DNA from 4 places in the Salinivibrio sp. AR640 genome. Region 3 is predicted to be linked to each of the others. Evidence: predicted binding sites of a transcription regulator. Region 3 holds the regulator's gene; each other region holds the start of a gene.
What was found. The regulator MetJ, encoded in region 3, represses methionine synthesis genes. The targets are predictions, from matches to a motif close to TTAGACNTNTANANGTCTAA.
Positions count from the first base shown of each region.

Region 1: a site for MetJ is predicted at 6,366-6,385, ahead of BZG75_RS06795 (MetQ/NlpA family ABC transporter substrate-binding protein). Genes of this name have one in related genera too.
Region 2: a site for MetJ is predicted at 3,611-3,630, ahead of metK (methionine adenosyltransferase). Genes of this name have one in related genera too.
Region 4: a site for MetJ is predicted at 5,706-5,725, ahead of metN (methionine ABC transporter ATP-binding protein MetN). Genes of this name have one in related genera too.

Region 1 is NZ_MUFD01000009.1:73,154-81,036, reverse strand. It holds gene bioC (malonyl-ACP O-methyltransferase BioC) at 1-90, opposite strand, end outside; gene BZG75_RS06820 (8-amino-7-oxononanoate synthase) at 87-1,316, opposite strand; gene bioB (biotin synthase BioB) at 1,323-2,375, opposite strand; gene bioA (adenosylmethionine--8-amino-7-oxononanoate transaminase) at 2,484-3,758, shown strand; gene BZG75_RS06800 (multidrug effflux MFS transporter) at 4,179-5,384, opposite strand; gene BZG75_RS06795 (MetQ/NlpA family ABC transporter substrate-binding protein) at 5,550-6,347, opposite strand; gene BZG75_RS06790 (LON peptidase substrate-binding domain-containing protein) at 6,502-7,071, shown strand; gene BZG75_RS06785 (sigma-70 family RNA polymerase sigma factor) at 7,198-7,767, shown strand; gene BZG75_RS06780 (ChrR family anti-sigma-E factor) at 7,764-7,883, shown strand, end outside.
Region 2 is NZ_MUFD01000015.1:62,721-70,603, forward strand. It holds gene epd (erythrose-4-phosphate dehydrogenase) at 1-246, opposite strand, end outside; gene BZG75_RS09225 (ligand-gated channel protein) at 443-2,434, opposite strand; gene BZG75_RS09230 (LysR family transcriptional regulator) at 2,603-3,523, shown strand; gene metK (methionine adenosyltransferase) at 3,702-4,856, shown strand; gene BZG75_RS09240 (SprT family zinc-dependent metalloprotease) at 4,929-5,432, shown strand; gene rsmE (16S rRNA (uracil(1498)-N(3))-methyltransferase) at 5,552-6,283, shown strand; gene gshB (glutathione synthase) at 6,301-7,245, shown strand; gene BZG75_RS09255 (YqgE/AlgH family protein) at 7,334-7,883, shown strand, end outside.
Region 3 is NZ_MUFD01000028.1:30,545-38,427, forward strand. It holds gene priA (primosomal protein N') at 1-1,436, opposite strand, end outside; gene rpmE (50S ribosomal protein L31) at 1,657-1,872, shown strand; gene BZG75_RS12975 (malic enzyme-like NAD(P)-binding protein) at 2,128-3,372, shown strand; gene metJ (met regulon transcriptional regulator MetJ) at 3,472-3,789, opposite strand; gene metB (cystathionine gamma-synthase) at 3,976-5,136, shown strand; gene BZG75_RS12990 (bifunctional aspartate kinase/homoserine dehydrogenase II) at 5,212-7,653, shown strand.
Region 4 is NZ_MUFD01000001.1:233,024-240,906, forward strand. It holds gene BZG75_RS01040 (acetate kinase) at 235-1,431, shown strand; gene pta (phosphate acetyltransferase) at 1,537-3,684, shown strand; gene BZG75_RS01050 (amidohydrolase) at 3,811-4,941, shown strand; gene BZG75_RS01055 (LysE family translocator) at 4,942-5,580, opposite strand; gene metN (methionine ABC transporter ATP-binding protein MetN) at 5,844-6,878, shown strand; gene BZG75_RS01065 (methionine ABC transporter permease) at 6,868-7,554, shown strand; gene metQ (methionine ABC transporter substrate-binding lipoprotein MetQ) at 7,609-7,883, shown strand, end outside.

The DNA.
Region 1 (7,883 bases), on a different contig from region 3:
GACACGGCGCTGCAGCGTCGCGCTGTCGTCATAATGGGGCGCGGCTCGGCCAAACGCTTGAGCAATCGCTTGTTTATCGGCGACGGTCATGCTGTCACCCCACACGCTTTGTCGCTCGCTAATACCGGCTTAAGCGCCTCAATCAATGCGGTGATATCTGTTTTTTGATGCTGCGCAGACAGGCTGATCCGCAAGCGTGCGGTGTTAGCAGGCACAGTCGGTGGCCGAATCGCTCCTACTCGGATATGGGCTTTCATCAAAGCGTGATTCACCTGCTGTAACGCCGCCAAATCGCCGATAATCAGCGGCTTGATCGGGCTAGGCGTCGCGAGCAACTGCGGGAAGGGCTGCTTATCTAAAGAATGAGTACTGAAGGAATGCGGTTCGAAAGCAGAGTCGGTTTCTAACCAGTCCTGGAGGCCTTGCGCTAGCTGTTCAGCATGGGCGCTGAGTATTTCTCGCCGCCAGCGCTCTGTTCGTGCCAGCCTCATCGCATCCTCAATGAGTGCCGCTTGCGCAGGTAGCATAGCCGTCGAGTACACATAATGGCGAGCGAACTGGCGTAAATAGTCAATGATGGTGGGAGAAGCCAGCACTGCCGCCCCCGCCACGCCCAGGGCTTTTCCAAACGTCACGATTAAAATATCCGGCCGCGCGCCACGACTGATACTGCCCTCGCCTTCTTGCCCTAACACGCCAATCCCATGCGCATCATCCAGCGCCCAGAGCGCGCCCGATTGATTGGCAATCGCGGCAAGACTCTCGGTTGGCGACACATCACCATCCATGCTAAATACCCCTTCCGAGACAATCAGCGATGCGGAAGGCTGGATTTGCTTTGCGAGCAGTTGGCGAAGATGTGCCATGTCGTTATGACGAAAACGGCGCTGTGTGGCAGGGCTCAATAAACCCGCCTCAATCAAGGAGGCATGGTTGAGCTTGTCTTGAAACAAGGCATCGTCTTTGCCTAACAGCGTAAAGAGCAACGCCTGATTGGCGGCAAAACCACTGTTAAACAGTATCGCTTGCGGGTAACCCAGCCAATCACACAGCTGATCACAAAGGGATTGATGCGCTGCGGTAAAACCAGACACCACCGGCGAAGCCGTCGCGCCCACGCCCCAGCGTTCAAGGTGCTGCTGCGCCTTTTTGACCAATCGCGGATCTTGCGCGAGGCCTAAATAATCGTTACCGGAAAAGTTGCGCCATGACTCGGCGACGGCATTGTCACCACTTTGCCGCCACAGGCCTTGTTGCTGGCGTGCGGCCAGTTCGCCTTGGTAACGACGGGTCAGCGCTGATGTTGCTTCAGTCATAGAGATTTAGATACTGGCATCGTAGAACAAATCGCCCTCTTGCGGGCGCGATGCCACTCGCTCGGCCACTTGCTCAAGTAAGTCGTGCTCAGTGACTTGATCGGGCTTTTGGCTGACCGCTTCGCGATTAATACCCAGCTTTTTAAATAGCTGCATATCCGCGTCTTCGTCAGGGTTTGGGGTGGTCAACAGCTTGCAGCCATAGAATATCGAGTTGGCGCCAGCCATAAAGCACAAGGTTTGCATTTGCTCGTTCATGTCTTCGCGTCCGGCAGACAGCCGTACCGCCGATTTGGGCATCATGATCCGCGCCACCGCGATAATGCGGACAAAATCGAACGGGTCGACGTCATCGACGTTCTCAAGCGGTGTGCCTTTTACTTTGACCAGCATGTTGATTGGCACGCTTTCTGGATGAGCAGGCATATTGGCCAACTCCATCAGCAAGCCGGCGCGATCGCGGGTACTTTCGCCCAGTCCGATAATCCCGCCTGAGCAGACTTTCATCCCCGCCTCTCGCACGTTGGATAAGGTATCAAGGCGCTCTTGATAGGTCCGCGTGGTAATGACGTTGCCGTAAAACTCAGGCGACGTATCTAAATTATGGTTGTAGTAATCTAAGCCCGCTTCAGAGAGGGTTTGGGCCTGCTCGCTATCCAACATGCCCAATGTCATGCAGGTTTCTAATCCTAGGCTTTTCACTCCTTGGATCATATCGAGCAGGTATGGCATATCGCGTTGCTTGGGGTTTTTCCAGGCAGCGCCCATACAAAAACGCGTCGCACCCGAGGCTTTGGCTTTGTGTGCCGCTTCTAGCACCTGTTCGACTTCCATCAGGCGTTCTTTTTCAACATCGGTGCGATACCGCGCACTTTGCGGACAATATTTGCAATCTTCTGGACACGCGCCAGTTTTGATCGATAACAGCGTGCTGACTTGCACTTGATTGGCAGGATGATATTCACGATGCACTTGCTGCGCGTCAAACAGCAAATCCATAAAGGGTTTATCGAACAATGCTTGCACGTCCTGTGCGGTCCAGTTGTGTCTTATTTCCACGCGGTTTTCCCCGTTGTTGTCGTTTTAATGCTTGGCTAGTCTACCCACAGACGTTAACCTGTCAACACAACGAGATCACACTAGTTTACACCTGACGCATTTATGAGCATAAACACCCATTTTGACCGTGAACATATCTGGCATCCCTACACTTCAACGCTCGATCCTTTGCCTTGCTTACCTGTCTCACACGCAAGCGGCGCGGAGCTACATCTTGAGGATGGCACCGTTCTGATTGATGGCATGTCATCATGGTGGGCAGCCATTCACGGCTACAACCATCCTGCTTTGAACGCCGCGGCGCATCAGCAAATTGATAACATGTCGCATGTGATGTTTGGCGGTCTCACCCACCAGCCCGCGGTATCGCTTTGTGAGCGCTTGGTCGCGCATTCACCCGCGCCGCTCACGCAAGTGTTTTTGGCCGATTCAGGATCTGTATCAGTAGAAGTAGCGCTTAAAATAGCGATGCAATATTGGCAGGGGCGCGGTGAGTCACGCGCACAGTTTTTGACCTTGCGTCATGGCTATCATGGCGACACGTTCGCCGCCATGTCGGTGACGGATCCTGATAATTCGATGCACAAACTCTACAAAGGGTTTCTGCCTCAGCATCATTTTGTGCCCTCCCCACAAAGCCGCTTTGACGGTGAGTGGAACCCTAACGACATACACCCGATGCGCGACGCACTCGCCACCCATCACGGCCAACTGGCCGCGGTGATCTTAGAGCCCATCGTGCAAGGCGCAGGCGGTATGCGCTTTTATCATCCCGAATATTTGCGTCAAGTGCGCGCCTTGTGCGACGAATTTGATGTACTGCTGATTGTGGATGAAATTGCCACCGGATTTGGCCGAACTGGAAAACTATTTGCCTGCGACCACGCGGGGATCAGCCCAGATATACTCTGCGTCGGTAAAGCACTGACCGGCGGCTACATGACCTTAGCTGCCACGCTAACCACCCGCCATGTGGCCGATACTGTCTGTGGCGGTGATGCAGGCTGTTTTATGCACGGCCCCACCTTTATGGGCAACCCACTCGCCTGTGCCGTGGCCTGTGCCAGCATTGATACCTTGCTGGAAAGCAATTGGCCGCAGACCGTCGCGCACATCGAGCAACAGCTGAAAACTGGCTTAGCGCCTGCTCGCGCATTGGAATGTGTGGCGGACGTGCGTGTGCTTGGCGCAATTGGCGTGATAGAGCTGACCGACCCGGTGAATCTGGCCGATATTCAGCCTTTAATGACCGCCCAAGGCATTTGGGTTCGCCCGTTCGGTAAACTGGTGTATGTGATGCCACCCTATTGCATCCGCGACGACCAACTTCACCAACTCACCCAAGGGATGATCACCGCAATTAAGCAGTTTTTTGGTGAGTAGATAGGGCGCCTGTTGCAGGGCGCCTGTCACGATCGGCGTCAATATTTGGCTTCGATGTCGGATGGCGCGCGGCACACATCGTGATAATGATTGGCATCGTGCTGGCGCTTATGCCGACCTACGCGTACTTTAACGCCGATGGTGCCATTGGCGTAGGTGACACAAGCCCCGGTAATATGTCAACCACTATGCACTATGTCGCCTGGGCGCCTGTCACGATCGATGCCAAATTTAACACCGATGTCCGATGGCGCCGTGCAACGGGCGCGCGGCACACATCGTGATAATGATTGGCATCGTGCTGGCGCTTATGCCGACCTACGCGATATTCAGGATTTTTGAATACAGAGCGCTTCGCTTGCGGAGTACAGAAGAGAGCAGATCGCGCTTGCATCGGCTCTTTATGTATTCTGTATTCCGTCAGATGGTGCCATTGGCGACGTTGACTTTCGGTGCTGCGAAGCCACGGAAGATATTATGAACGGAGAGCAGCGCAAAGACGCCAACCACCACACCAAGGTGCCATGCTTCGCTAACCCCCAAGCTCAATAGCGCCATACTCATCAACGCAGAAATGATCATCTGTCCACCACCGGAGAGCGCAGCGACGGTGCCGGCTTGGTTAGAGTAAGGCTGCATCACCTGCGACTGGGAGCACGGCAGCGCAATCCCGTTGCCAAACACCATAAAAAACTGCCCTATCATCAGCAGCAAGGGATCCATGGGGGTAAACCATAGCCATATCGCTGAGATGAGCTGCATCACCGGTGCCATTAGCAGCATACGCTTAGTACCCAAACGCGGCCGAATGCGCGACACCAGCGTGCTGCCCAGCAGTAACCCGCAAGTAGGAATGAGCGCCCACAAGGCATATTGATCCGATGTCATACCGATGCGCTCTTGCATTAAAAATGGCATCAGTGACACCGTGGTGATCACCAAGGTGAAGTTCAACCAGCTGATACTGGCGAAATAAAGAAAGTAGGGCGTTTTTAACAGTGCGCCATAACGACCAAGGATCACTTTTATCTTAGGCAATGGCGATCGCGTATGCATACTCTCTTTAAATAAGAAAAAGAGCACGCACCACACCAAGCTGGTATAAACCATCAATAAAATAAAGATCGCCAACCAGCCTAAGTTATGGTTAACAAAGCCACCAATCACAGGAGCCACAATGGGCGTAAATGAGGCGACCATGATCAGGTATGACATGGCTTGAGGAAGCTGATCCCCCGAATACGAGTCACGGGTAAAGGCTCGCGAGAGGACAGCACAACACCCCGTGCCCATCCCCTGAATACAGCGGCCAATCACCAACCCGGTAAAACTGGCGCTAAAGGTAACCATCACGGTCAACCCAACCAGTGAAAGCAAGACACCGGCTAATAGCACGCGGCGGCGTCCGAGTGCATCCGAAATGGGGCCATAGATAAATTGTGACGGGCCAAACCCGAGCAGGTAAGCGGAAATAAGCAGTTGGACATCGTCCATGCTGAGATTGAAATCACGAGCGATCCAAGGTAATGATGGAAAAACCAATCCCATGCTGAATTGCCCGATACTGACCGTTAAGCATGCCAGCAATACGGGCGACCAATTAAATGGACGAGTAGCCGATTGCATCTCAATTCCTATGCGTTCTGTGTGTTAGGCGAGCGAGGAAACTGTGACTTTAGCGAATGCTAAAACCACAAGCTGAGAGGCATGTTAACGCAATAACTCCCTGAATGGTAAACAATGATTGAGAATGTATATCAATGGCCAGCTATCGCTGGCCGGTTTTAAAAACTAGAAAGCCGGTTCGATCGTGCCATCAAAGGTTTTTTGTAGAAACGTACGTGTTGCCTCTGATTGAAATAGCGCCAACAAACGCTGATAGGTCGGATTATCTTTATCCTCTGCCCGCGCTGCCACGACCATCACCGCGAGCGGTGCGTCTTTCGATTCTAAGAAAATACCTTGATCACTTGGATTAAGCCCTGATGACATCACATAGTTCATGGTAATTGCAGCAGCATCGACATCTTGTAGGCTGCGAGGCAATTGTGCCGCTTCTACTTCGACAAAATCGAGCTGCTTGGGATTAGCGGTAACATCTTGTAGCGTCGCTTGAAAGCCAACGTTATCGGCCAAGGTGATCAGCCCTGCGTCTTGCAGTAATAGCAAAGCGCGCCCGGCGTTGGTCGGATCGTTAGGGATCGCAATTTGTGCGCCTTGGGGTAAATCGTCCACGCGCTGTACTTTGTCTGAGTAAATCCCCATCCGCATAAGGATGGAACGCCCAATCGAGACCAATTCACTATCATGGTTTTGATTAAAGTTATCGAGAAACGGCTGATGTTGGTAACTATTTAAATCAAGACTGCCATCTGCCAGACCGGCATTCGGAGAGATGTAATCCGAAAATTCCACCACTTCGACATGAATTCCTTCTGTTTCAGCCTGTTTCGCAACCGCTTCTACGACTTGCGCATGGGGACCGACAGTCGCACCAATCTTTATCGTTTCTGGCTGATCTGAGCAGCCGCTGATAATCAACGCCAGTAACACTGACGCAATCCAAAATCCTGGTCGCTTTAACGTCATTCCGATTCCCTTAGAAAAGTAGATGTTTAGACGTCCAGAATGCCACAGCTTATAATGATGTCAACCTGATTGTGGTAATGCAGTCTCTGTCTTGATCGTATCCAACCCTAGTCGCGTAGTGGCAGGCATGTTGAATCAATAAGGAGGCGTAGATATGACGAAGCTGTTTCCTCTACCCTTGTTCTTACTACCCGGGGGCAGAGCTAAGCTGCGCATTTTTGAACCTCGCTATTTGCGCTTGGTCCGTGAATGCTCGGCGAATCAACAGGGATTCGTGCTGGCGATGATGCAAGGTAAACGTTTATATCGATATGGCACACTGGTGGACATTGTCGATTTTGAAACACTACCCGATGGTTTATTAGGCATTACCATTGCAGGTCGTCAACGGGTAAAAATTCAATCGACAGAGCAAGAAGCCGACAAGCTCTGGGTGGGCGAGATACAGGCACTGAATGACTGGCCACATGACGAGTTTATTGACCAAGAAGAAAATGAAGAAAAAATGCGTATTGCCGCAGGACTTAAAAATGTCTTCGCTGCCCACCCGGATCATGCTGAGCAGTATGAGGCGCCGTATTTCGAAGACTTAACCTGGAGTTGCCAACGCTGGTTAGAAATTTTGCCGCTTTCTAACGCGCAAAAACAATGGTTTATCGCGCAAGAATCGGCAGAAGAGGCGAAGCAATTTATCAGTCAGCTTCTCGAGCAAGAAGTCGAGTGATCCAATTGTTTTAAGCCTCGTATTGGAAGCGAGATGGACGGCTACGACAGATAGGACTCAACTATGACTGCGCCACAAACCATGTATACTGAGACCACCATTTCCAGACGGGACACGCGTGCCAACATGACTGACGTGACGAAGGAAGAGTTGTCTGAATTATTAGCAAAAGTTGCAGAAGACCGCGACCGCATAGCGTTCGAACGTTTGTTCCGATTTTTTGGCCCTAAGATACGCGCTTATGGTTCAAAACATTTAAGAGCTGACGGCCAAGCAATGGAATTAGTACAAGAAACCATGCTAGTGGTATGGCGCAAAGCCCACTTGTATAATTCTGACAAAGGCGCGGCGACGACATGGGTATTCACTATCATGCGTAACTTAAGCTTCGATATGCTCCGCAAGGTGCAATCGAATCGCGAAGACAACTTTAGCGATGATATCTGGCCCATTCTCGAGTCAGGGCAACAGGACAACGAAACAGATTCCGGTGCTCAGTACATGATGGACCAAGAGCTTCTCAGTTTTATTGACGAGTTACCCGCGGTCCAGCAGCAGGTGGTTAGAGGGGTTTATCTCAAGCAATTGACTCATCAAGAGTTGTCAGAACAATTAAATGTGCCATTGGGCACCGTCAAGTCCCGATTGCGTTTAGGTCTAGAAAAGCTTCGCAATCACCTGGAGGTAAAACAATGATTAAGTATCACCCATCGACCGATTTACTGGATGCTTTTGCTGCTGGCAAATTGCCGACTTCGATGGCGATTGCGTTGTCTGCTCATGTTGAACTTTGCCAGGAGTGCCAAGCTTAC
Region 2 (7,883 bases), on a different contig from region 3:
TTCCGGTAAGTGAAGAAGGCGAATGCTGTCGGTGGCGACAAACAAATGTTCTTGATTGTAAGAAACAGGCCAGCCGAATCGACCGTGGCTCGAGTCATACTGGAGCAGATGCGCCATCGCTTCCGGCTCGGCGAGTTCATTAATCGCCACCACTTGAATGCGATCGTGCTTACCGCTCTCGTACAGGGCACGCAATACGCTGCGCCCTATGCGGCCAAATCCATTAATTGCGACTCTGAGTGCCATGTCCATCGGTGCTTGTTTGACGATGGTACACAGTGTATCTCAAGCACGTAAAAGACGCACGTATTGTGTGAGTCTTCTCACGCGAGTTGAGAACAAAGCGTAGTAAAAAAAACGCCCGTCCGGTGAAAGTCCGAGACGGGCGTGGCAGTGTGATGGCGGCTTCAATCGATGCAGCAAGACCATCCTTTATTGTGACTTAGAAGCTGATATTCATGCCTAACCAATATCGGCGCTCATCACTGATATAGCCGTAATCCTCATAGTCACGTTCTTTGTCTAATAGATTATAAACCGCACCTTGAAGCTCAATGGCGTCGCTGAGCTGATAGTTCATCCCAGCGTCTACCAAGGTGTAGCTCGGCTCTATATTGCTTCGAGAGGATGGGCCTTTGACAGGATCCATTTCTTCGCCACGGTAGGTCGCGCTGACCCAAGGGCTCAACCGCTCGGTGGCTTGCCAGTTTACTTCGCCATACGCGAGCTGCTGAGGAATTTGATTCAGAGGTTGACCTTTATACGCACCGGTCTTTTGCTCCGAATCGGTGTAGGTATAACTGGCGCTTACATCGAGCGTCTCCATGACAGGCACGAATATGCTCGCTTCAACCCCCTGAGTAACCGCTTCATCAACGTTAATCCGAGTAGTGGACGGTTTAGTTTTTGTCACTTTCTTATCGTCTTGGTCTTTGCCTGTATAGACAGTAGGTGGACAAGTTGACGCGGGACAAGTCACACGGGTGATCTTATCTTTAAAGTCATTATGGAATACTGTTAACGAGCCACTGACTCCGGTGTCGCCTTGATAGTTAATACTCACTTCTGAGTTCACAGACGTTTCAGGTTCCAGGTCGGCGTTACCATAGATATTACCGCCACGACTCACTTGCGCCCAATTCGGCGCAATTTCTCGCAGTTGTGGTGAACGGAATCCGGTCGCGACCCCACCCTTCACTATCCAGCTATCGGTGAGCTGATAAACACCATACAGGCGTGGACTGGCGTGATAATCATAGTTTTCATCATGATCAACGCGTAAGCCTAGCGTCACGCTAAATGGGTCAATCACTCGCCATTCATCCTCCACAAACAAGGCGGCCTGAGTATTGTCAATTTCAGTTTGGCTCGATGCTTGATTAGAGGAAAAGTCTTCCAGTTCGGCATGGGTCACCGAGCCGCCAACCGTCAAAGTGTGTGTGTCAAAATCACGGATCAGACGGGTTTTAAACTCGGTGTTGTTAATCGTCATCTCACGACTTTTATTGCGGCTTTGCTCGTGCTGTAGGTGTGAGTCTGACCAGCCCCACGTCCAATGCCCTTCATGGCCGAGCGCTACCGATTGTCGCCGATATTCATTATTGCTGTTTTCACAACTGCCTCGACACTGGCTATCATCGGTCGGCACGGTTTTACCCATTTGGCCATTGCGCTCTTGCGAGCTCGCGCCTAGGTCCAGGGTCCATTGTTGAAAATCGCTGGCATCATAGGTCAACGAGGTTGATAGGCTGCGTAAAGATTTATCCTCGTAACCGAAAGTAATGTCGTCTTCTTGACGTTGAACCGTTTGGCCCGATACCTTCATACCCAGTTTATCGCTTAGGGCGCCAGAAAGGTAAAAGTTGGCACTTTGTTCATCGCCTGATGCGCGTTTTTCTTGTAATAACGTACTCAGCTGCACGTTACCGTGCCACTCTTGCTGGTTACGACGCGTAATAATGTTAATTACCCCACCAATGGCATCAGAGCCATACAATGTCGACATCGGCCCGCGAATCACCTCAATACGCTCAATCGCTTGCAAAGGCGGCAGCCAACCTTGTTCAATGCCGGGTCCGTCGCTGTTTGGGCGTGTTTCTCGACTGGTGGTACGCTTTCCATCCACCAGCATCAAGGTATATTTTGACCCCATACCGCGAATGCTTATATCCGTGGTATCGCCACCGCCTGTCACGACCACGCCAGGGATGCGTTTTAGGGCATCCGTGACATCTCGATAATAACGACCTTCTAGTTGGTCACGGCTAATCACACTGATACTTGCTGGCGCCTTTGCTGTGGCTTGCTCAAATCCTGAGGCCGTGATGACCATGGTTTCAGTATTTTGATCGACCGCTTCAGCCGCATGAATGGCACTTAAGGGGATACCGGCTAAAACCATCCCAAGTACGCAGGGACGAAGACAACTGGACATAATCAACTCCATTCTGTGATAATGATTATCGTTTGTTATATGATAATTATTCACATCTAAGTCAGAACAACTAGTGGCAAAACAGGAACACTTCGTTCCAGTGATAGAACGACGTCATAGTCACCAAACGACAGGTGTGGACTTTCAACGGAATCAAAAAGGACGATTATGCAGGACTTCTCCTCTATTCGTGCATTTGTTGCTTTATGCCAACATCAAAGCCTAACGGCGGCCGCGAAAGCACTGGGACAGCCCAAATCAACTCTCAGTCGTCGTTTAGCGCAGCTCGAGACAGATATGGGGCAGTCACTGACACAACGGCAAGGAAACCGGCTAGTGTTAACCAAAGCAGGCGAGATATTCTCCCGTTACTGCCAACAAATTCTCGATTTGGTCGAGGAAAGTGAAGAAGCGATCCAAGGGTTAAATAATCACCTTCAAGGGCCAATTGACGTGATTTGCCACCCAGGCATGATGCGTGGATGGGCAGGGCCATCGATAAATGCCTTTTTAGCGAAACACCCCAAGGTTTCCATTACATTAACGAGTGACGTCAGCCCAGCGCGTATCCAGTCTGCGGATCTGATTATTTGGGCGGGCGATATTATACTGCCGATGAACTGTCGAGCTCATAAGCTAGGCACTTGGCAATATGGTATTTATGCTGCACCACACTACGTGGCACAACACGGCCCTTTTATGCATCCAAGCGCTTTGGACGGCCATCCATGGCTGGATGTTTTTGCCCTTCGGCGGCAAGGGTTGACGCTCCATAATCACGATAACACCTACCATTTAAGCGCCATGCCTAGCCGTTTCAATTGCGACATGATAGCGATCCAGTTAGATGCGATTGCAAATGGACAAGGTGTCGGACTTCTGCCGACTTGGAGTGCAGCTGGCTATCAGAAACACCACCCTGATAAAATTATACGGTGTTTAGCGCAATGGCACTCAGCGCCGGTCCCATTACATCTTTATTGCAGTGCTGGCCGCCTTCCTCTGCGTGTCGAGTCACTCAAACATTGGCTGCAAGAAGCGGCTCCAACCGGCTGGCAACCCGCAAGATCGCCTCAAGCCGTTACTTAGGACAATACGATACGGCTCGCCTTTGCTATACCTAGAGAGGCCCCCTGATGCATTAACTGACTTGCGTTTATCGTATTTGCGAATAAAATAGACGTCTAGAAGTTAAAACATCTGAGATGATCGGCGAGACAACTCGCTACGTATCGTCGGTATTCTTGATAACCAATGAGAGTGTCACATGGCTAAGCACCTGTTTACCTCAGAGTCCGTCTCTGAAGGCCATCCTGATAAAATCGCCGATCAGATTTCTGATGCGGTCTTGGATGCCATTCTTGAGCAAGATCCCAAAGCGCGCGTTGCCTGCGAAACCTACGTGAAGACCGGAATGGTCATGGTAGGCGGGGAAGTGACGACCTCAGCCTGGGTTGATATTGAAGAGCTCACTCGCCAAACGGTACGCGATATTGGTTACGTCCATTCCGATATGGGTTTTGATGCCAATTCTTGTGCAGTATTGAACACCATTGGCAAGCAATCGCCTGATATAAACCAAGGCGTTGACCGCGCTGATCCCAAAGATCAAGGTGCGGGCGATCAAGGGATTATGTTTGGTTTTGCCACCAATGAAACCAATGTACTGATGCCAGCCCCTATTACTTACTCACACCGTTTGGTTGAGCGCCAAGCGCAAGTGCGTAAAGATGGCACCTTAGATTGGCTACGTCCTGATGCAAAAAGCCAGGTCACTTTCGCCTACGACAACGGCAAGATTGCGGGCATTGACGCCGTGGTGCTGTCAACACAGCATGGCGACAGCATTTCAACCGACGATCTCCGCGAAGCGGTCATGGAAGAAATTATCAAACCGGTTCTGCCTGCAGAATGGCTCACCAAAGAGACCAAATTCTTTATTAATCCAACAGGTCGCTTTGTGATTGGTGGCCCGATGGGAGACTGTGGTTTAACCGGCCGTAAAATTATCGTGGATACCTACGGTGGCGCAGCCCGTCACGGTGGCGGGGCATTCTCAGGCAAAGATCCATCAAAAGTGGATCGTTCTGCCGCCTACGCCGCACGTTATGTAGCGAAAAACATCGTCGCAGCTGGCCTTGCTGACCGCTGTGAGATTCAATTGTCGTACGCCATTGGTGTGGCCGAGCCAACGTCTATCATGGTCGAAACCTTTGGCACTGAAAAAGTGGCGCCAGAGGTGATTATTAAAGCCGTTCGTGAGCACTTCGATCTACGTCCGTATGGCCTACAAGAAATGCTCGACTTACTGCAACCTATTTATAAGCAAACTGCTGCATATGGCCATTTTGGTCGTGAAATTTTCCCATGGGAGAAAACCGACAAAGCAGACCTATTGCGTGAATTTGCCAAGCTTGGTTAATCTGGCCTGATTCGCTTTTTACAAAGGGAAGCGTTCGCTTCCCTTTTTTGATCGCAGTGTGAGTCGACACCTATGCCTTCTCTTTCTAACACCTTGATACAATCGGTCACCGACCAGGTTCACGCCTGTATTGATCGTGCCAATCGACAACTAGATCGCCAACTGATTTATCCAACAATTGGCTTTACGTTACGAGGGCGCGCCGCAGGCACCGCGCATCCGACAGAATGGCGATTAAGGTTTAATCCGGTATTGCTCCAGCAGCACGCCGACGCTTTTTTTCATGAAGTGATCCCGCATGAAGTCTGTCATTTAGTCACGTTCGCGCTGCATGGGCGTGTCAAACCTCATGGTCCGGAATGGCGCGACCTAATGACTAACTTGTTTCATGTTCCAGCAAACACGACCCACCAGCTTGATATTACAGCGGTACAAGGGAAAACCTTCTCGTACCAGTGCCGTTGTGGGCCAGTGGCCTTAACGATACGCCGTCATCATAAAGTTCTGCGCGGCCAGGCAACCTATCGGTGCAAACAGTGCCAACAGATACTGACGCCGGTTAGCGAAAAACATTAGCCATTTGCTTTTCCGTTCACCGTCCCCATATTATTGACACGTTCCCGATTAACACATCACCTATTGCCACCGGTAGCCATGTTACACTGGAGGCTGATTGATAATGGAAAGCGAACACCATGCGAATTCCTCGAATTTATCACCCGGCGCCTTTACCGTCTCAAGGCACGGTGACCTTAAGCGATGAAGCGGCGAATCATCTAGGCCGCGTATTAAGAATGCAAGCAGAGCAACCAATTCTGCTTTTTGATGGTTCTGGGGCACAATTCCCAGCGACCTTGACGCAAATCAGTAAGAAACACGTCACCGCAACCATCTCAGCCCGCGAAGAGGTCGGTGTTGAATCGCCACTAGATTTTGAACTGGGACAGGTTATTTCTCGTGGTGAGAAAATGGAATTTACCGTACAAAAATCGGTTGAGTTAGGGGTAAATACCATTACGCCACTTTTATCGGCGCGATGTGGGGTCAAGATCAATGCTGATCGACTGGAGAAAAAACGCCAACAATGGCAAAAAATAGCCATTGGCGCCTGCGAGCAAAGTGGGCGCAATATCGTCCCCACCGTGAATCCCGTGATCAACCTAGACACTTGGTGCCAACAGGCATTTGATGGACTGAAACTCAACCTTCATCCTCGCGCACCGTATTCTCTCAATACACTTCCTCAAGCCCCTTCTAAGCTGCGTTTGCTGATTGGGCCAGAAGGCGGATTGTCAGAAGAAGAAATAGCGATGACACGTGATCGTGGTTTTGAAGAAATTTTATTGGGCCCTCGGGTCTTACGCACAGAAACGGCGGCGCTGACAGCCATTACCGCGCTACAAGTCCGTTTTGGCGACCTGGGTTAACGGCAAACAGGAGAGACATGATGAAAATAGGTGTAGTGATGGATCCCATTGAGGCCATCAGTGTAAAAAAAGACTCCACGTTTGCCATGATGTTGGCGGCACAACAACGCGGCTGGGAAATACATACTATTTCGATGAATGATATGTCGATGCTGCAGGGTGAACCGAGTGCTCGCACCCAAACAGTGAGTGTCATGGATGATCCTAACAATTGGTATCAAGTACACCAAACACAAACCCTACCGCTGCGCGCGTTTGATGCGATCTTGATGCGAAAAGATCCCCCCTTTGATACCGAGTATATCTATGCGACCTACATGCTAGAGCGCGCAGAAGAAGCCGGTGTTTTAATTGTGAACAAACCGCAAAGCCTCCGTGACTGTAACGAGAAACTCTATACCGCTTGGTTCCCTGAACACACACCCACCACCTTAGTGACACGACGTGCCGACGAGATTCGTGCATTCCAAGCCCAGCACGGTGATGTTATTTTGAAGCCGCTCGATGGCATGGGGGGCGCCTCTATTTTCCGGGTCAAACAAGGTGATCCGAATATTGGTGTGATCATTGAGACCCTTACTGAGCATGGCCAACGTTTTTGCATGGCACAAACCTTCGTCCCTGACATCAGCAATGGTGATAAGCGCATCTTAATTGTTGACGGCGAACCGGTGCCCTACTGTTTGGCCCGCATTCCAGCAGAAGGTGAAACGCGCGGTAATCTCGCCGCCGGTGGCCGTGGTGAAGCACGTCCTTTATCGGAGACGGATTGGGCAATTGCACGTGCAGTCGCACCGACATTGAAAGAAAAAGGGCTGATCTTCGTTGGACTCGATGTGATCGGCGATAAGCTCACAGAAATCAATGTCACCAGTCCGACCTGTATTCGTGAAATTGACGCCGCGTATGATATTTCCGTAGGCGACATCTTGATGGAAGCGATCGCCCAACGCTGCAAATAAAAAATGAGGCGCATTGCGCCTCTATGATTGCCTAAATACACATATTTTGCGCATACTCAACGTAAGCGTACGAACAGGAGACGGCGATATGGATCTGAAAAATCATTTTTTAATCGCAATGCCGAGCATGGCCGATAGCCGTTTTCAACAGGGTGTTATCTACGTGTGTGAGCATAATCATGACGGCGCCATGGGGTTAATGATCAATCACCCTATTAACTTGTCCGTGGGTAAAATGCTGGACCAAATTGAGGTAGAGCGCGACGTGCCGCTTTCCAATACAACCGAAAGTCTGACTCAATCCGTTTTATTTGGCGGGCCGGTGTCTGAAGATCGAGGATTTGTGCTGCATCCGGCCAATTGTTCGTATGGCACCAGTGTGCCCGTATCGGATCAATTAGCCGTGACCACCTCAAAAGATATCTTATCGATTCTCGGGACCGAGCAACAGCCAGAGCAATTTTTGGTGGCCTTGGGTTATGCAGGCTGGGAGGCCGGACAGCTTGAACAAGAGTTAGCCGAAAATAGTTGGCTCACCCTGGAGGCCGATCCCAGCGTAATTTTTGATACCCCTGTTCACCAACGTTGGCAAAAAGCGCTCGACCAACTCGGCATTGACGCCGCCAACCTTTCTTCAC
Region 3 (7,883 bases):
CCACAATCGTGACACTGGTGCGGAACGGGTTTTTGGTGGCCACAATGATGACAACGCAATTCTTGCTGTTGCTGGTGAAGGGTATAGTAAGCATCACAACGTTGACAATTCGCGAGCCAGCCACACTCGTGGCACATCATGGCGGGCGCATAGCCACGGCGATTTAAAAACAACATGACCTGATTGCCTTGTTGTAGGTGCTGGCGCATTTCGGCGATCAACGGCGCGGATAATCCAGCGTCGAGGTAATGGCCCTTAATATCGAGTATTCCCTGACGTGCGGTCACCGCATTACCTGGACGCTGAGTCAGCTTGAGGTACTGATATTTACCGGTTTTTGCGTTATGCAAGCTTTCCAAAGAGGGGGTGGCAGAACCGAGTATCACCGGCACTTTTTCTTCATGACCACGCATAACCGCTAAGTCTCGGGCATGATAACGAAAGCTATCTTGCTGTTTATACGAGGGGTCATGCTCTTCGTCAATAATGATAATGCCTAAATTAGCCATCGGCGTGAACAGGGCAGACCGTGTACCAATGACGATTGCTGCTTGATTCTCGCGCGCGGCTAACCAGGCTTTTAGTCGATCGTTATCATTTAAGCCTGAATGCATCACGGTTACCGGGACATGAAAGCGGCGCTCAAACCGGCGAATGGTTTGTGGGGTGAGGCCGATTTCTGGTACCAAAATTAAGGCTTGTTCACCGCGAGCAAGCACAGGTTCGAGCACGTTTAGGTAGACCTCTGTCTTCCCTGAACCGGTGATCCCCTCGAGTAAAGCACAAGCAAAACCGTCATTGGCATTGATGGTGGCAACCGCCATCGCCTGTTCATGGTTGAGTGCCGGTTTGTCTTCGGTGACGGCAAAATGCGGTTGCCAGGCTTGAGCGTTTAGCGGTGGTGTGTAGGGGGCTATCCAACCTTTTTTGGCCAGGGTTTTTAGCACCGGTGCGCCGATGTCTTGTTCGATCAAGTCGGCATGGGTGGCAGGGCCGTGTGTGAGCAACTGCAACACCCGAGCTTGTTTAGGGGCACGGCTCAGGCCCGAGAGGGGTTGGTTTTGTCCTGACTCGGTAATTTGCCACCATTTTTGCTGTTGTAATGCCGCAGGGCGTCCTTTTCGAAGCAGGGTTGGCATCACAGCGCCCATCGCATCCCCTAGCGGATGATGATAAAAGCGGCTTGCCCAGTGGAGTAAATGATAGACGCCGGGCGTCCAAACCGGTTGGGTATCCAATACGGCATCGAGCACCTTGAGTTGGCTCGCGTCCACACTGGCGGTTGCGGATAAGCCGGTGACAATGCCAACCTTGTGCTGGCGGCCAAAGGGCACTTTTACCCGCCCACCGATGATGGGATGTTGATTCTCACCGATTCGGTAATCAAAAGTTTTCGCTAACGGGACCGGTAGGGCCACCTGAGCAAACTGTTCCATCACAACATCTTATTGACCAGAAGGGGGCTCAGTGTAACGGTTCGCCTTCGGTTGGCAAAGCCTTGTTGTACGGTGACGCGGCGTGGTGATTGCACAAAAAAGTTGCGAAACCGAGGGGGCTTGATTAGAATTGCGCGCCTTAGAAAATATTTGTTAACGACGTGTGGTGCCCGGCTTAGGATCGGGAGAGCGACACGGCCTTTAAAATGAGGTTATCCCTATGAAAGCTGGTATCCATCCAGAGTACAAAGCCGTCACAGCAAAATGCTCTTGCGGTAACGAATTTGCGTTCAGCACAACCCTAGGTAAAAACATCAACCTAGACGTGTGTGACAAATGTCACCCATTCTACACCGGTAAGCAGCGTATCCTTGATGCTGGTGGCCGTGTTGATCGCTTTAAGAAACGTTTCGGTGCCCTTAGCAGCAAAAAATAAGCAGCTATTGACCGAATATAGAGAAGGGACGCATCAGCGTCCCTTTTTTTGATCGTATCGTCCTAGTATTCGGACAACAGGTCCGAGCATCATCGCGAATACGGCGTTAGTACTGGTGGACGTTTCCCCGCTGCGTTACCATCTTTACCCTTATACAAACCTTTCCTGTGTGGTTTGTAGAGTGTCTGGCTAATATCGGTCATCCTTCCCTGCCGGTATTGGTTACCCCTTCACGATAATAACTAGGAAAACGACATGTCGGACGATAAACGCCAGCAAGCGCTGGATTATCATGCATACCCTACACCCGGAAAAATCTCTGTCGAACTCAGTAAGCCTGCTGATTCAGCGGCGGATCTTGCTCTCGCCTACAGCCCAGGCGTTGCTGAACCTGTGCGTGAAATAGCCCAAGATGCGGATGCCGTATATCGCTATACCGGTAAAGGCAATATGGTTGCGGTGATCTCAAACGGCACCGCGATTTTGGGGTTAGGGAATTTAGGGCCGATGGCGTCAAAGCCTGTCATGGAAGGCAAAGCGTTATTGTTCAAGCGTTTTGCCGGCTTGGACTCGATCGACATTGAAGTTAAACACCGCACCATCGATGAGTTTGTTGATACCGTAGCCAATATTGCTGACACCTTTGGCGGTATCAACCTTGAAGATATCAAAGCCCCAGATTGTTTTGAGATCGAAAAGCAGCTGATTGAACGCTGTGAAGTGCCTGTCTTCCATGATGATCAACATGGTACCGCGATTGTCACTGCTGCGGGGATGCTTAACGCGCTCGAGTTGCAAGGCAAAGATATTGGTGAAGCCACCATCGTGTGTCTCGGTGCGGGTGCCGCTGCGGTGGCCTGTATGGAGCTATTGATTAAATGTGGCGCCCAGCGCGAAAAGATTTACATGCTGGATCGCAAAGGGGTGATTCACACCCGTCGTGATGACATTAACAAGTATAAGCAGCTGTTTGCCAATAACACGGATAAGCGTACCCTCGAAGATGTGATTGAAGGTGCGGATCTCTTTGTTGGCGTATCAGGCCCGGATTTGCTCTCGCCTGAGGCATTAAAACTGATGGCGGATAAGCCTGTCGTGTTTGCCTGCTCAAACCCAGATCCTGAAATTAACCCAGAGGTTGCGCACCAAGTCCGGGATGATCTGATCATTGGAACGGGGCGTTCGGATTACCCGAATCAGGTGAATAACGTCTTGTGTTTCCCGTTTATTTTCCGGGGAGCATTAGATGTGCGTGCCAGTGAGATTAATGATGCGATGAAGTTGGCCGCCGTTGAAGCGATTCGTGGTTTGGCGAAAGAGCCTGTACCACAATCGGTCTTAGATGCCGCGGGCTTGTCTTCACTCAGTTTTGGCCCGGATTACATCATTCCCAAGCCGATGGATGCCCGTTTACTGCCCAAGGTAGCACGTGCCGTGGCGCTTGCGGCCGTCGAAACCGGCGTAGCCCGTATTGAGATGCCAGACAACTATATGTTGTAAAGAAAACATGTTGTAAAGAAAATATGTTGTAAGTAGAACATGTTATAAGTCGAAAACAGTGTCTTACCATAAAAAAACCGCCGATGGCGGTTTTTTTGTTTAGTATTCACTGTCGTCAAACTCAATACCCAACTCTTCCATGATCCGACGTGCCTCGGCAGGAATGCTATCGGGTTTATCCTTACGGATGTCGTCATCGGTTGGCAGAGGCTGCCCGGTATAGGCATGTAAAAATGCCTCACACAATAGCTCACTGTTGGTCGCATGACGCAGGTTATGAACCTGACGGCGAGTGCGCTCATCAGTAAGAATTTTTAATACTTTAAGTGGGATAGAGACGGTGATCTTCTTTACCTGCTCTTTCTTTTTACCATGTTCGGCATACGGATTAATGTAATCGCCGTTCCACTGCGCCATGTCTCACCTATCTTGATTATGGAATACCCAGAATGATGCTGCGGAGATTTTAGCTATATTAACCGCCACATGCAAAGGTGTTTAGACGTCTAGAAGTGTTGACGTCCCAAAAGCGCCGAGGTAAAGTAGTATGATGACGACTGGATCACGTAAACCGTGCCAGCGCAACAAGAGCAAGGATGAACCATGACAGGTAAAAAAACCGACACCATTGCCGTTCGAACAGGAATTGGCACTGACACGCAACATCATGCGGTTGTGCCGCCTTTGTATTTATCAACCAACTATCGTTTTCCTGCTTTTGGCGACGTTCCCACTTATGATTATGCCCGTGGGGGCAATCCAACTCGAGCTCAGTTAGAGCAAGCGTTAACGGAACTGGAAGGCGGAGCCGGTGCCGTGGTGACCAACTGTGGGATGGCAGCCATTAACTTGGTGTTGTCTTTACTGGATGCAGGGGATCATATTGTTGCACCGCACGACTGTTATGGTGGTACCTATCGCTTGTTAGAGTCACGCGCCAAGCAAGGGATTTGGCAGGTCAGTTTTGTCGATCAATCTGATCACCAGGCGTTAACCGCTGCGCTGGCAAAACAGCCGAAACTGGTGTTAGTTGAAACACCCTCTAATCCGCTATTGCGTGTGGTCGATATTGCTAAAATCTGCCAACAGGCCCACCAAGTGGGGGCATGGGTGGTGGTCGATAACACCTTTTTATCGCCAGCACTCCAACAGCCTTTTTCACTGGGTGCGGACATCATCGTGCATTCCACTACTAAATTTATTAATGGTCACTCTGATATTGTCGGTGGCGCTGTAGTGGCGAAGACGCCTGAATTGGCTGCAACATTAGCGTGGTGGGGCAACTGCTTGGGCGCGACAGGCAACGCCTTTGACAGTTATATGACATTGCGAGGGTTGCGTACCTTGGGCGCTCGGGTTAAACAACATCAGCAAAATACGCAAGCGGTATTAACCTATTTGCAAACAGTCCCTGCGGTGCGGCAACTCTACTATCCCGGTTTGGCGACACATCCAGGCCATGAGATTGCCGCCCGTCAGCAGTTTGGATTTGGTAGTATGCTCAGCCTCGAGCTGGACACGGACTCCGCTGGGATCGCACGTTTTATTGAAGGCTTATCTTTATTTGCGCTTGCCGAGTCGCTGGGCGGGGTAGAAAGTCTGGTCACGCATCCAGGGTCAATGACCCATCGTGCGATGAGTGATGACGCGCAAGCCGAGGCTGGCATTACCCGGACGTTGTTGCGTTTTTCTATTGGACTAGAAGACGCAGAAGACTTAGTGGCCGATTTGGCGCATGCCTTCGCCCATTTAGCTAACCAGTAAAACCGATTGCTATAGGTGTTGCTGTCATAGCACGCCGCTTTATTGATATTTATTGAGACCAAGAGAGACCTCGCCATGCACGCGCAACCGATGGACACCGCCCCCGAATCACAACGCCAATTGCATAAATTTGGTGGCAGCAGTTTAGCGAGCCCAGATTGTTATCGCCGTGTGGTCGATGTGCTGACGGCGCATGCAAAGGCGCACGACTTAATTGTGGTCTCTGCGGCGGGGAAAACGACCAATCAGCTCATTGCTTGGCTCGCTCAACTGGGCAAAGATGGCCGGTTGGCGCATGAGACCTTGCAAGGCGTCCGTGCCTTTCAGCAAGACTTGATTGAAAATCTGATCAACGGTGATCACAAACAACAGTTGGTTGATGCCTTATCTGCTGACATCGCGACGATCGCGTCGCTCGGGGAGACAGCGCTGAGCGACAGCGTACAAGCCGATGTGCAAGGGTTCGGAGAGGTTTGGTCGGCGCGTTTATTAGCTGCGCTGCTTAATCAGCAGTGTCGTCAGGCGGTGATGTTGGACTCGCGCCACTGTTTACGCGCGGAACGTGCGGCTCAACCTGAGGTCGATCGCGGCGCATCATGGCCACTGTTACGGCAGCAACTTTCTCAGCACACGCAATCTCACGTCGTTATTACGGGGTTTATGGCGCAAAATCAAGCTGGGGAAACCGTACTTTTGGGGCGTAACGGGTCAGATTATTCGGCCACGGTGCTCGGTGCGTTAGCGGGGGTCCGCCGCGTGACTATATGGAGTGATGTTGCCGGTGTATACAGCGCGGATCCACGCCATGTCGATAATGCTTGCTTGTTACCCTTAATCCGATTGGATGAAGCAGGCGAATTGGCACGCTTGGCGGCGCCCGTGCTTCATAGCCGTACTTTACAGCCTGTGGCGCAAAGTGCGACCGATCTGACCTTACGTTGTACCCAGGCCCCCGACAGTGGCTCGACCCATATAGAGCGTGTACTGGCTACCGGACGCGGGGCAAAAATCATTACATCTTTGGATGATGTGTGCCTATTGCAGTTTGATGTCGCCCGCGGGCAAGATTTTCAGGCAATTAAACAAGAGTTGAGCCGTATCCTCTCTCAGCTGAAAGTGCAACCACTGGCGACGGATTATCAAGATGATCAGTATCGTATCTTACTGGCCTTTACGGCGGAGGTCGTGGCCTCGGTCATGGCCCAGATCCAGGATGCCGGGCTATCCGCGGAGTTGAAGCTGCGCGAAGGGTTTAATATGGTTGCTGCCGTCGGAGCCGGCGTGGTCAATAATCCCGTGCACTGTCATGGTTTTTATCAGCAGCTGAAGTCACAGCCTGTAGAGTTTATCAGTGAATCTGCATCTGGACTGAGCATGGTGGCGATTTTGCGTCAGGTGCATACGCCTGCCCTTGTGGCCAGCTTACATGATGCGCTGTTCCAAGCCCAACGTCGCATTGGCTTGGTGTTGGTAGGGAAAGGAAATATTGGCGCGCGTTGGCTCAGCTTGTTTGCCGAGCAAAAATCGCACCTCGAAAAGCGTCATGGCAAGGAGGTGTCGCTGATTTCGGTGGTAGATAGTCGTAATCAATGGTTAGATTTTGCTGGCATCGATCCAATGCAGATCAGGGATGACTTTGATGACAATGGCACGCCATACTTTGATGATGAATGGTTAACACGCTTATTGAATCATCCTTATGATGATGTGGTGATTTTGGATGTCACGGCCAATACCTCACTGGCAGCTCTCTATCCGCGTCTCGCCGAGCATGGTTTTCATTTAATCTCCGCCAACAAAGAAGCCGGCGCGGCACCGGCCGAACAATACCATGCGATTCAACATGCGTTTGCGAAAACGGGGCGCCATTGGTTATATAACGCCACGGTAGGCGCTGGGCTGCCGATTAACTATGCGGTTCAAGACTTACGTGAAAGCGGTGATCATATCCTCGCACTCTCAGGGATCTTTTCCGGTACGTTATCCTGGCTTTTTTTGCAATTCACCGGCGAGGTCCCGTTCAGTGCTTTACTTGAACAGGCATGGCAGCAAGGGCTAACTGAACCTGATCCGCGTGACGATCTGTCGGGTGCCGACGTGGTGCGTAAATTAGTGATTCTCGCAAGGGAGGCGGGCCTGTCATTGGAGCCCGAGCAGGTCAAGGTTGAGTCACTGATACCGCCAGCGCTGCAATCTTTGTCGTTAGATGCGTTTCTCGATAACGCCCATCAAATGGATGCGTGTTTACAGGATCGATTGGAAATAGCGCAGCAAGATCGCGCCGTGTTGCGCTATGTGGCGCGTCTAGAAGCCAATGGTAATGCGCAGGTGAGCTTAGAAACCTTACCGAGTGAGCATCCGCTGGCGCATCTACTGCCCTGTGATAATGTGTTTGCGATTGAAAGCCAATGGTATCGTGAAAATCCATTAGTGATCCGCGGACCGGGGGCGGGGCGGGATGTCACCGCTGGGGCGATACAATCTGATCTGAATCGCTTAATTGGGCGTCTTCACTAATGTCCTTTTAGTAAACGTGATCTTCGCAAACGTGAAAGCTGTCTTACTCCACATAAGACAGCTTTTTTTATCTGAAGATCACGTTATATGACGCGCTTTTGGCTGCTGCTCTCGGTGGCTTCCTGCATGTTGACTATCTTCATAATACTATGAGTTCTTTTCATGGCTGAGATCGTTGACATTTCACCCAGATAACGACAATCTTTAGACATATGGACGTCTAAACGTAT
Region 4 (7,883 bases), on a different contig from region 3:
GGATCAAGTCCCGCTATCCTTAGCGCACTTTTATCATTGTTGCTCGGATTCGATTGTCTCGCAACCCAATCCGGTTGTACTCAATGGAGCGTTCACTTATCCAGGACGGATAACGATAATTCTTTCCCCGCGACAAGGCATGAGATAATTCTTTTTTGAAAAGGTAGTGTCTCAATTTGTCCACTATCCTTTTTATTCCATACACTCTGTCTCACGAAACATAGGTAGTCATACATGTCAAAGCTGGTTCTCGTACTCAATTGCGGAAGCTCCTCTTTGAAGTTCGCCATTGTCGACGCACAATCAGGCGATGAGCATCTTACCGGTCTTGCCGAATGCCTTAACCTTCCAGAAGCCCGCATTAAGTGGAAAATGGACGGTAAGCATGAAGCCCAACTGGGCAACGGCGCCGCGCACACTGAAGCCCTCACCTTCATTGTAGACACAATTCTGGCCTCGAAGCCTGAACTGGCCGAGAACTTGGGTGCTATCGGTCACCGCGTTGTTCATGGCGGTGAGCATTTTACCCAGTCAGCATTGATTACGGACGAGGTGCTCAAAGGGATCCACGATGCAGCGAGCTTCGCGCCATTGCACAACCCAGCACATATCGTTGGCATTGAGGCGGCGAAAAAAGCCTTCCCTGCGCTGAAAAATGTCGCTGTTTTCGATACCGCGTATCACCAAACCATGCCAGAAGAAGCTTATCTGTATGCGCTGCCTTATAATCTTTATAAAGAGCACGGCATTCGTCGCTACGGCATGCATGGTACCTCTCACTTCTTTATCGCCAACGCGGCCGCTGAGCAACTTGGCAAGCCTGTCGACGAAGTGAACATCATCAACTGCCACCTTGGTAACGGTGCGTCAGTATGTGCGATTAAAAACGGCAAATCGGTCGATACTTCAATGGGCATGACCCCATTGGAAGGCTTGGTTATGGGCACCCGCTCTGGTGACCTAGACCCAGCGATTATCTTCCACCTGCACGATGCACTCGGTTATAGCGTTGAGCAAATCAACACCATGCTTACCAAAGAGTCTGGCCTGCAAGGCTTGACCGAAGTGACCTCTGACTGCCGCTTTGTTGAAGATAACTACGGCGAGAAAGAAGAAGCAACACGTGCAATGAACGTGTTCTGCCACCGTCTTGCCAAGTACGTAGCCAGCTACACCGCGACCCTCGACGGCCGCCTGGACGCAATTGTCTTCACCGGCGGCATCGGTGAGAACTCAGGCCCAATCCGCGAATTAGTACTCGAGCGCCTAGCTCTGCTGGGTGTTGAGGTCGACAAAGAGCGCAACCTGAAAGCCCGCTTTGGCGGCGAAGGCGTGATCACTACCGACGCAAGCCGCGTGCCTGCGATGGTGATTTCAACCAACGAAGAGTTGGTGATTGCGCAAGACACTGCGCGCCTAACTGGCCTGTAAGACCATTTCCAACGGCTGATTCCACTCAGCCGTTTTTGTATTCGTGCCGGACCATCCGGCACGCCAACCAGATAGTAAGAGGAAGTCAACGTGTCCCGTACTATTATGCTAATTCCAATCGGCTCCGGCGTCGGCCTGACAAGTGTCAGCCTTGGCGTCATGCGAGCGATGGAGCGTAAAGGCGTCCGCGTCTCATTTTTTAAACCGATTGCTCAGCCACATCACGGTAGCGACACTGACGTCACCGATCTGACGACGGAAATCATTCACGCCAACAGTGATATGAGAGTCGCCGAATCGATGTCAATGAACCAAGCCGAAAACCTGCTGCGCTCGGATCAAGAAGATGTGCTGCTCGAAGAAGTGCTCGCGCGCTTTACTCGTGCCACTGAAAACGCAGAAGTTGCGCTCGTCGAAGGCTTGGTCACCACACGTAACCACCCCTTCGCGAACCAGATCAACTACGAGATCGCGAAAACACTGGATGCAGAAATCGTGTTTGTGACCACCCCAGGCACTGACAACCCTGCCCAGCTTAAAGAGCGTATCGAGTTTGCCTGCACCAACTTTGGTGGCAGCAAAAACGGCAACATTTCAGGTGTGATCATCAACAAGCTTAACGCGCCTGTTGATGATGCAGGTCGTACGCGCCCTGACCTGTCAGAAATCTTTGACGAAGCGGACGGCGCACGTCCAACTAACGTTGAAGTGATGCAGATTTTCAACTCCAGCCCAATCCGTGTACTGGGTTGTGTGCCATGGAAAATCGACCTGATCGCGACCCGTGCTAGCGATATGGCCAAGCACTTGAACGCCACCATTATCAACGAAGGCGAAATTCACTCACGTCGCATCAAGAGCATTACCTTCTGTGCGCGTTCAATCCCTAATATGGTTGAACACTTCCGCCCAGGCTCCTTGCTCGTGACTTCGGCTGACCGCCCTGACGTGATCGTCGCCGCGTGTCTAGCTGCGATGAACGGCGTAGAAATCGGTGCCTTGTTGCTGACAGGTGGTTATGCCATCCCTGATCAGTTAAAAGCCCTGTGTGACCGCGCGTTTGAAACCGGCCTTCCGGTATTTACCACTGCAGGTAACACCTGGCAGACGTCGCTCAATCTGCAAAGCTTTAGCCTTGAAGTGCCGGCTGACGATAAAGCCCGTGTTGAGTTTGTGAACGACCACGTTGCTGGCCACATTGATGGCAACTGGATTGAATCACTCAGCTCAGGGTCGAACCGCGAACGTCGCCTCAGTCCACCCGCATTCCGTTATCAGCTGACCGAGTTTGCACGTCGAGCCGCTAAGCGCATTGTGCTACCCGAAGGTGACGAGCCACGCACCATCAAGGCCGCCGCTATCTGTGCCGAGCGTAAAATTGCCGAGTGTGTGCTTTTGGGTAACCCAGAAGAAATCAAACGCGTTGCCGATCAGCAAGGTGTCACCTTGGGCGCTGGCGTCGAAATTATCGATCCGGTAAAAGCACGCGATAAATACGTGGCACGCTTGGTCGAGCTGCGTAAGAGCAAAGGTATTACCGAGGTCATTGCCCAAGAGCACCTCGAAGATACCGTGGTACTGGGTACCATGATGCTAGAAGCAAACGAAGTGGATGGACTAGTATCGGGCGCGGTTCACACCACCGCTAACACCATCCGTCCACCGCTGCAAATCATCAAAACCGCACCGAATGCTTCTTTGGTCTCATCAGTATTCTTTATGCTGCTGCCTGAGCAAGTGCTGGTATACGGTGACTGTGCGATTAACCCGGATCCAAATGCTGAACAACTGGCTGAAATCGCGATCCAATCTGCCGATTCTGCCGCGGCATTCGGTATTGAACCTCGCGTAGCGATGATCTCTTACTCGACCGGTAGCTCAGGCAAAGGGGCAGACGTGGATAAAGTCCGCGAAGCCACCCGTCTTGCCCAAGAGAAGCGTCCTGATCTGATCATCGATGGCCCACTGCAGTACGACGCCGCTATCATGGAAAATGTCGCGAAATCAAAAGCGCCAGATTCGCCTGTTGCCGGTAAAGCCACCGTGTTCGTCTTCCCAGACTTGAACACAGGTAATACCACATACAAAGCAGTACAGCGTTCTGCTGAGCTGGTCTCTATCGGTCCAATGCTGCAAGGCATGCGTAAGCCAGTGAACGATCTGTCACGTGGCGCCTTGGTTGACGATATTGTCTATACCGTGGCACTGACAGCGATTCAGGCTAAGCAAGCCGAAGACAACGGCCAAGCGTAACCCACGCTCAGCCCAGAAAGAGCAAAAGCCAGCACATGTTGCTGGCTTTTTTTTGCGTTTAACTTCACAACGTGACGCCCCAAAGCGATCTAGCATAGCCTTTCCATCCTTGTTTTGGAGTCGATGATGGCGATTGATTTTGATCCCTTAGCGTTTAGGCATGCCCTGCACCAATACCCTGAACTGTCGAATCACGAAGCGCAAAGTGCGCGCACCATTGCTGCCCAACTGCGCGACTTTGGTCTCACCCCCCATACCGACGTGGGCGGTCACGGTATTGTGGTAGACATTGCAGGTCGCGAGCCAGGGCCAACCACCTTGTTACGCGCCGACTTTGATGCGTTACCCATTCACGAACACACCCAACTTGATTATGCATCCTGTCACGATGGCATCATGCATGCCTGCGGTCACGATGGCCATGCTGCCGCCTTGCTTGCCGTCGCTGCCGAGCTATGCCAAACACCCCCTAAACAGGGGACTGTCATTCTCGCTTTTCAGCCTGCTGAAGAAACCGGCGAAGGTGCGGCACGTCTGTGTGCCGATCCGCTTTTAGTAACCCGCCACATCGACAATGTTTATGCCTTTCATAATCTGCCAGGCTTTGCCCAACATCAGATAGTGGTGCGCCCAAGCACCTTTGCCTGCGCCTCAACCGGTGTTGCGATTCGGTTGCACGGCAAAACCTCCCATGCCGCTTACCCAGAGCGCGGGGTCAGCCCGGCAAACGCCATGAGTGACGTGATGCGTATGCTTACACAACTTCCTGACGCTTATCCTTCCACGTTCAGCTTAGTGACGCTAGTTCACGCCCAACTTGGCGACCCCGCGTTTGGCGTTGCGCCCGGCGAGGCCACCGTAATGGCGACCCTACGCAGCGACGACAACGCCACGTTTCATGCCATGCAAACCCGGTTAGTCGATCACGTAAACGCTATCGCCGACCGAGCAAAATTAACCGTGGATCTAAGTTGGCACGAGCCGTTTATTGCCGCCGAAAACAGCACAGCGCATAACCAAACCGTGGTCAACGCGGCGCAATCGCTGGGGTTAGAGGTTCACTGGCTTAAGGAGCCTATGCGTTGGTCAGAAGATGTCGCCGAATTTCTCGCCCGCTGGCCCGGCGCATTATTTGGCATTGGCAGCGGCGAGTACCACCCACAGCTGCACAACCCTGACTATGACTTCCCGGATGCGATTTTAGCGACCGCCAAAGCACTATTTTGCAGAGTGATTACACACCATCACGGCCGTTAATTACCCCAACGCCAGCCAAAAGCCGACGCCGATCATCAAGGTGCCGGCGATTCGGTTCAGCAATTGCACATTACCCTTTTGCTGCAAAAACTGACGTAAGGTGCGCCCACCGCTGGCATACAACATTAAACAACTGAATTCCGTGCAAAGAATGATCAACACCAGCACGCTCAGCTGGCTGGGCAATGAGATCGCAGGGTTAATAAACGGCGGCAACAGTGAGATCATAAAGGCCCAGCCTTTCGGGTTGGCTATCGCAGTGACAAAACCTTGTGCCGCCAACGATAACGCAGAGATATCATTCGGCGCCGACGTCTCTTCCTTTGGGATTGCCATTTTGCCACGCGATCGCCACATTTGTACGCCGAGATACGCCAGATACGCGCCCCCCACATACTTAAACACCTGAAACACGCTAGGATAGTTCAGCATCACGGCCGCCACCCCTACCACTGACGCAATCGCCACAAGGCCGACGCCAATGAGCTCGCCCCACATCATATGTAGGCTACGCTTAACTCCGATAGTCATCCCCAGGGTCATGGATAGTGTCATACACATTCCCGGTGTGATTGACACAAAAAAGAAGGTGGGAATAAATAGCGTCAACATCGTGGTATCAATCAAGGCAGTTGGCATATCACTTAATCAGAACAAAGGGTTAGAAAGGCTATTAGTGAACACGCTTTAGTCGATGAGATCAAGCATGCTTGAGATCTCGTTGACTGTTTTATTTATAACCAACTGATTAGCCTTATTGCCATTTAGACGTCCAGAAGTAAAAATATCCATTGACTTCATTTTACCTAACTCATAGCATCAATAACCAGAACGACAGCAAGAGCGCGGGATAGACCGCTGAGTCAGTCGGCTGTGATCAAATTTATCGCCAAGGACATGTGATGATTGAGATATCCAAACTCAACAAGGTATTCGAACTCGGGGAGCGCCGAATTCATGCCCTTAACGACATCAACTTATTTATCCCGAAAGGAAAAGTATTTGGTGTGATCGGTGCCTCTGGTGCCGGCAAAAGTACGCTGATCCGAATGGTTAACCTGCTCGAGCGCCCAACCAGCGGCACGGTAAAGGTAGGAGGCGTTAACCTCACCGCGTTATCCAATCGCGATCTAACCCAAGCTCGCCGTCAAATCGGGATGATTTTCCAACACTTTAACCTACTGTCATCGCGATCGGTCTTCGACAACATCGCTCTACCGCTTGAACTGAGCGGCGCGAGCAGTGACGCGATCGAAACCCGAGTCACCGAGTTACTCGATTTAGTTGGTTTAGCCGATAAGCGTCATGTCTATCCGGCTAGCCTCAGTGGCGGACAAAAACAACGTGTCGCGATTGCCCGCGCACTGGCGCCAAGCCCAGACGTATTATTGTGTGATGAAGCCACTAGCGCACTGGATCCTGCTACGACACAATCGATTTTGTCACTGCTACAAACCATTAATGAAAAGCTCAACCTGACCATTTTATTGATCACCCACGAAATGGACGTGGTGAAGCGCATTTGTCACGACGTTGCCATTATTGGTGACGGTGAATTGGTCGAATCTGGCCCAGTGGGCGACATTTTTGCCCATCCAAAATCCGACTTAGCGAAACAATTTATCCGCTCAACCTTGGATTTATCGGTGCCTTATGACTATGCCCAACGCTTAAAAGAAACCTACTTTGACGGCAGCTACCCCTTGGTGCGCCTAGAATTTACCGGCGCTACCGTGGATGATCCATTGATCAGTCAAATATCAAGGCTGTTTGATATCGACATCAGCATTTTAAGCTCTGATATCGACTACGCTGGCGGCGTCAAATTCGGCTTATTACTGGCAGAGATTATGGGCCCGAAAAAAGCGGTCGAAGACGCCATCCACTATCTCAACCAGCACCATGTCAACACGGAGGTACTTGGCTATGTTGATTGATCAACTTATAAATTGGGTCAACGAAAACAACGCCCTGCTTAACTTGCTTGCCGAAGCCACAGGTCAAACTCTGTATATGGTCTTTGCCTCCGGCCTGATAGGCTTTGCCATTGGGATCCCATTAGGTGTGATGCTACACGTCACCAAAAAAGGGGGGCTGCTAGCGCAACCCAAGTTTAATCAAGCGCTCGGCGCGGTGGTGAATATTGGTCGCTCGATCCCCTTTATTATCTTGTTGGTTGCGATTATTCCCTTTACCCGCCTGCTCGTCGGCACCTCGATTGGAACAGCGGCAGCAATTGTCCCGCTGACAGTGGGCGCCATCCCTTTCGTTGCACGTCTGGTCGAAGCGGCGCTTTTAGAGCTGCCACCGGGACTAGAAGAAGCAGCCAAAGCCATGGGCGCTACCCCATTGCAAATTATCTATAAAGTACTCGTACCCGAAGCGCTACCTGGCATTATTAATGGCGCAACCATTACCTTGGTCACCCTCGTCAGCTACTCTGCTATGGCTGGAGCCGTGGGCGGTGGCGGCCTAGGCGATGTCGGTATCCGCTACGGCTACCAGCGCTTTGATACCACGGTTATGCTGATCACCGTTGTCATGCTAGTCGTGCTGGTACAAGCCATACAATCTTTAGGCGATTACTTGGTACGCCGAACCGATCACCGATAATAAGACACAACACTTACCGTAAACGACGGACAATTTTATCAAGGGAGACAGACAATGAAGACCACCATTAAAACACTTTTAACCACCTTAGGCCTCGCCTCCACACTCCTACTCACTGGGTGCGGAGAAAAAGAGCAAGCCGCTAGCGATGCCAACAGCATCACCGTGGGCGTGATGGCAGGCGAAGAAGCACAAGTGGCCGAGCACGCAGTAAAAGAAGCCAAGAAGTTAGGCCTCGACGTTGAGCTGATCACCTTTACCGATTATGTGTCGCCCAACGCGGCACTCGACGATGGATCGGTTGATGTGAATGCTTTTCAGCACAAGCC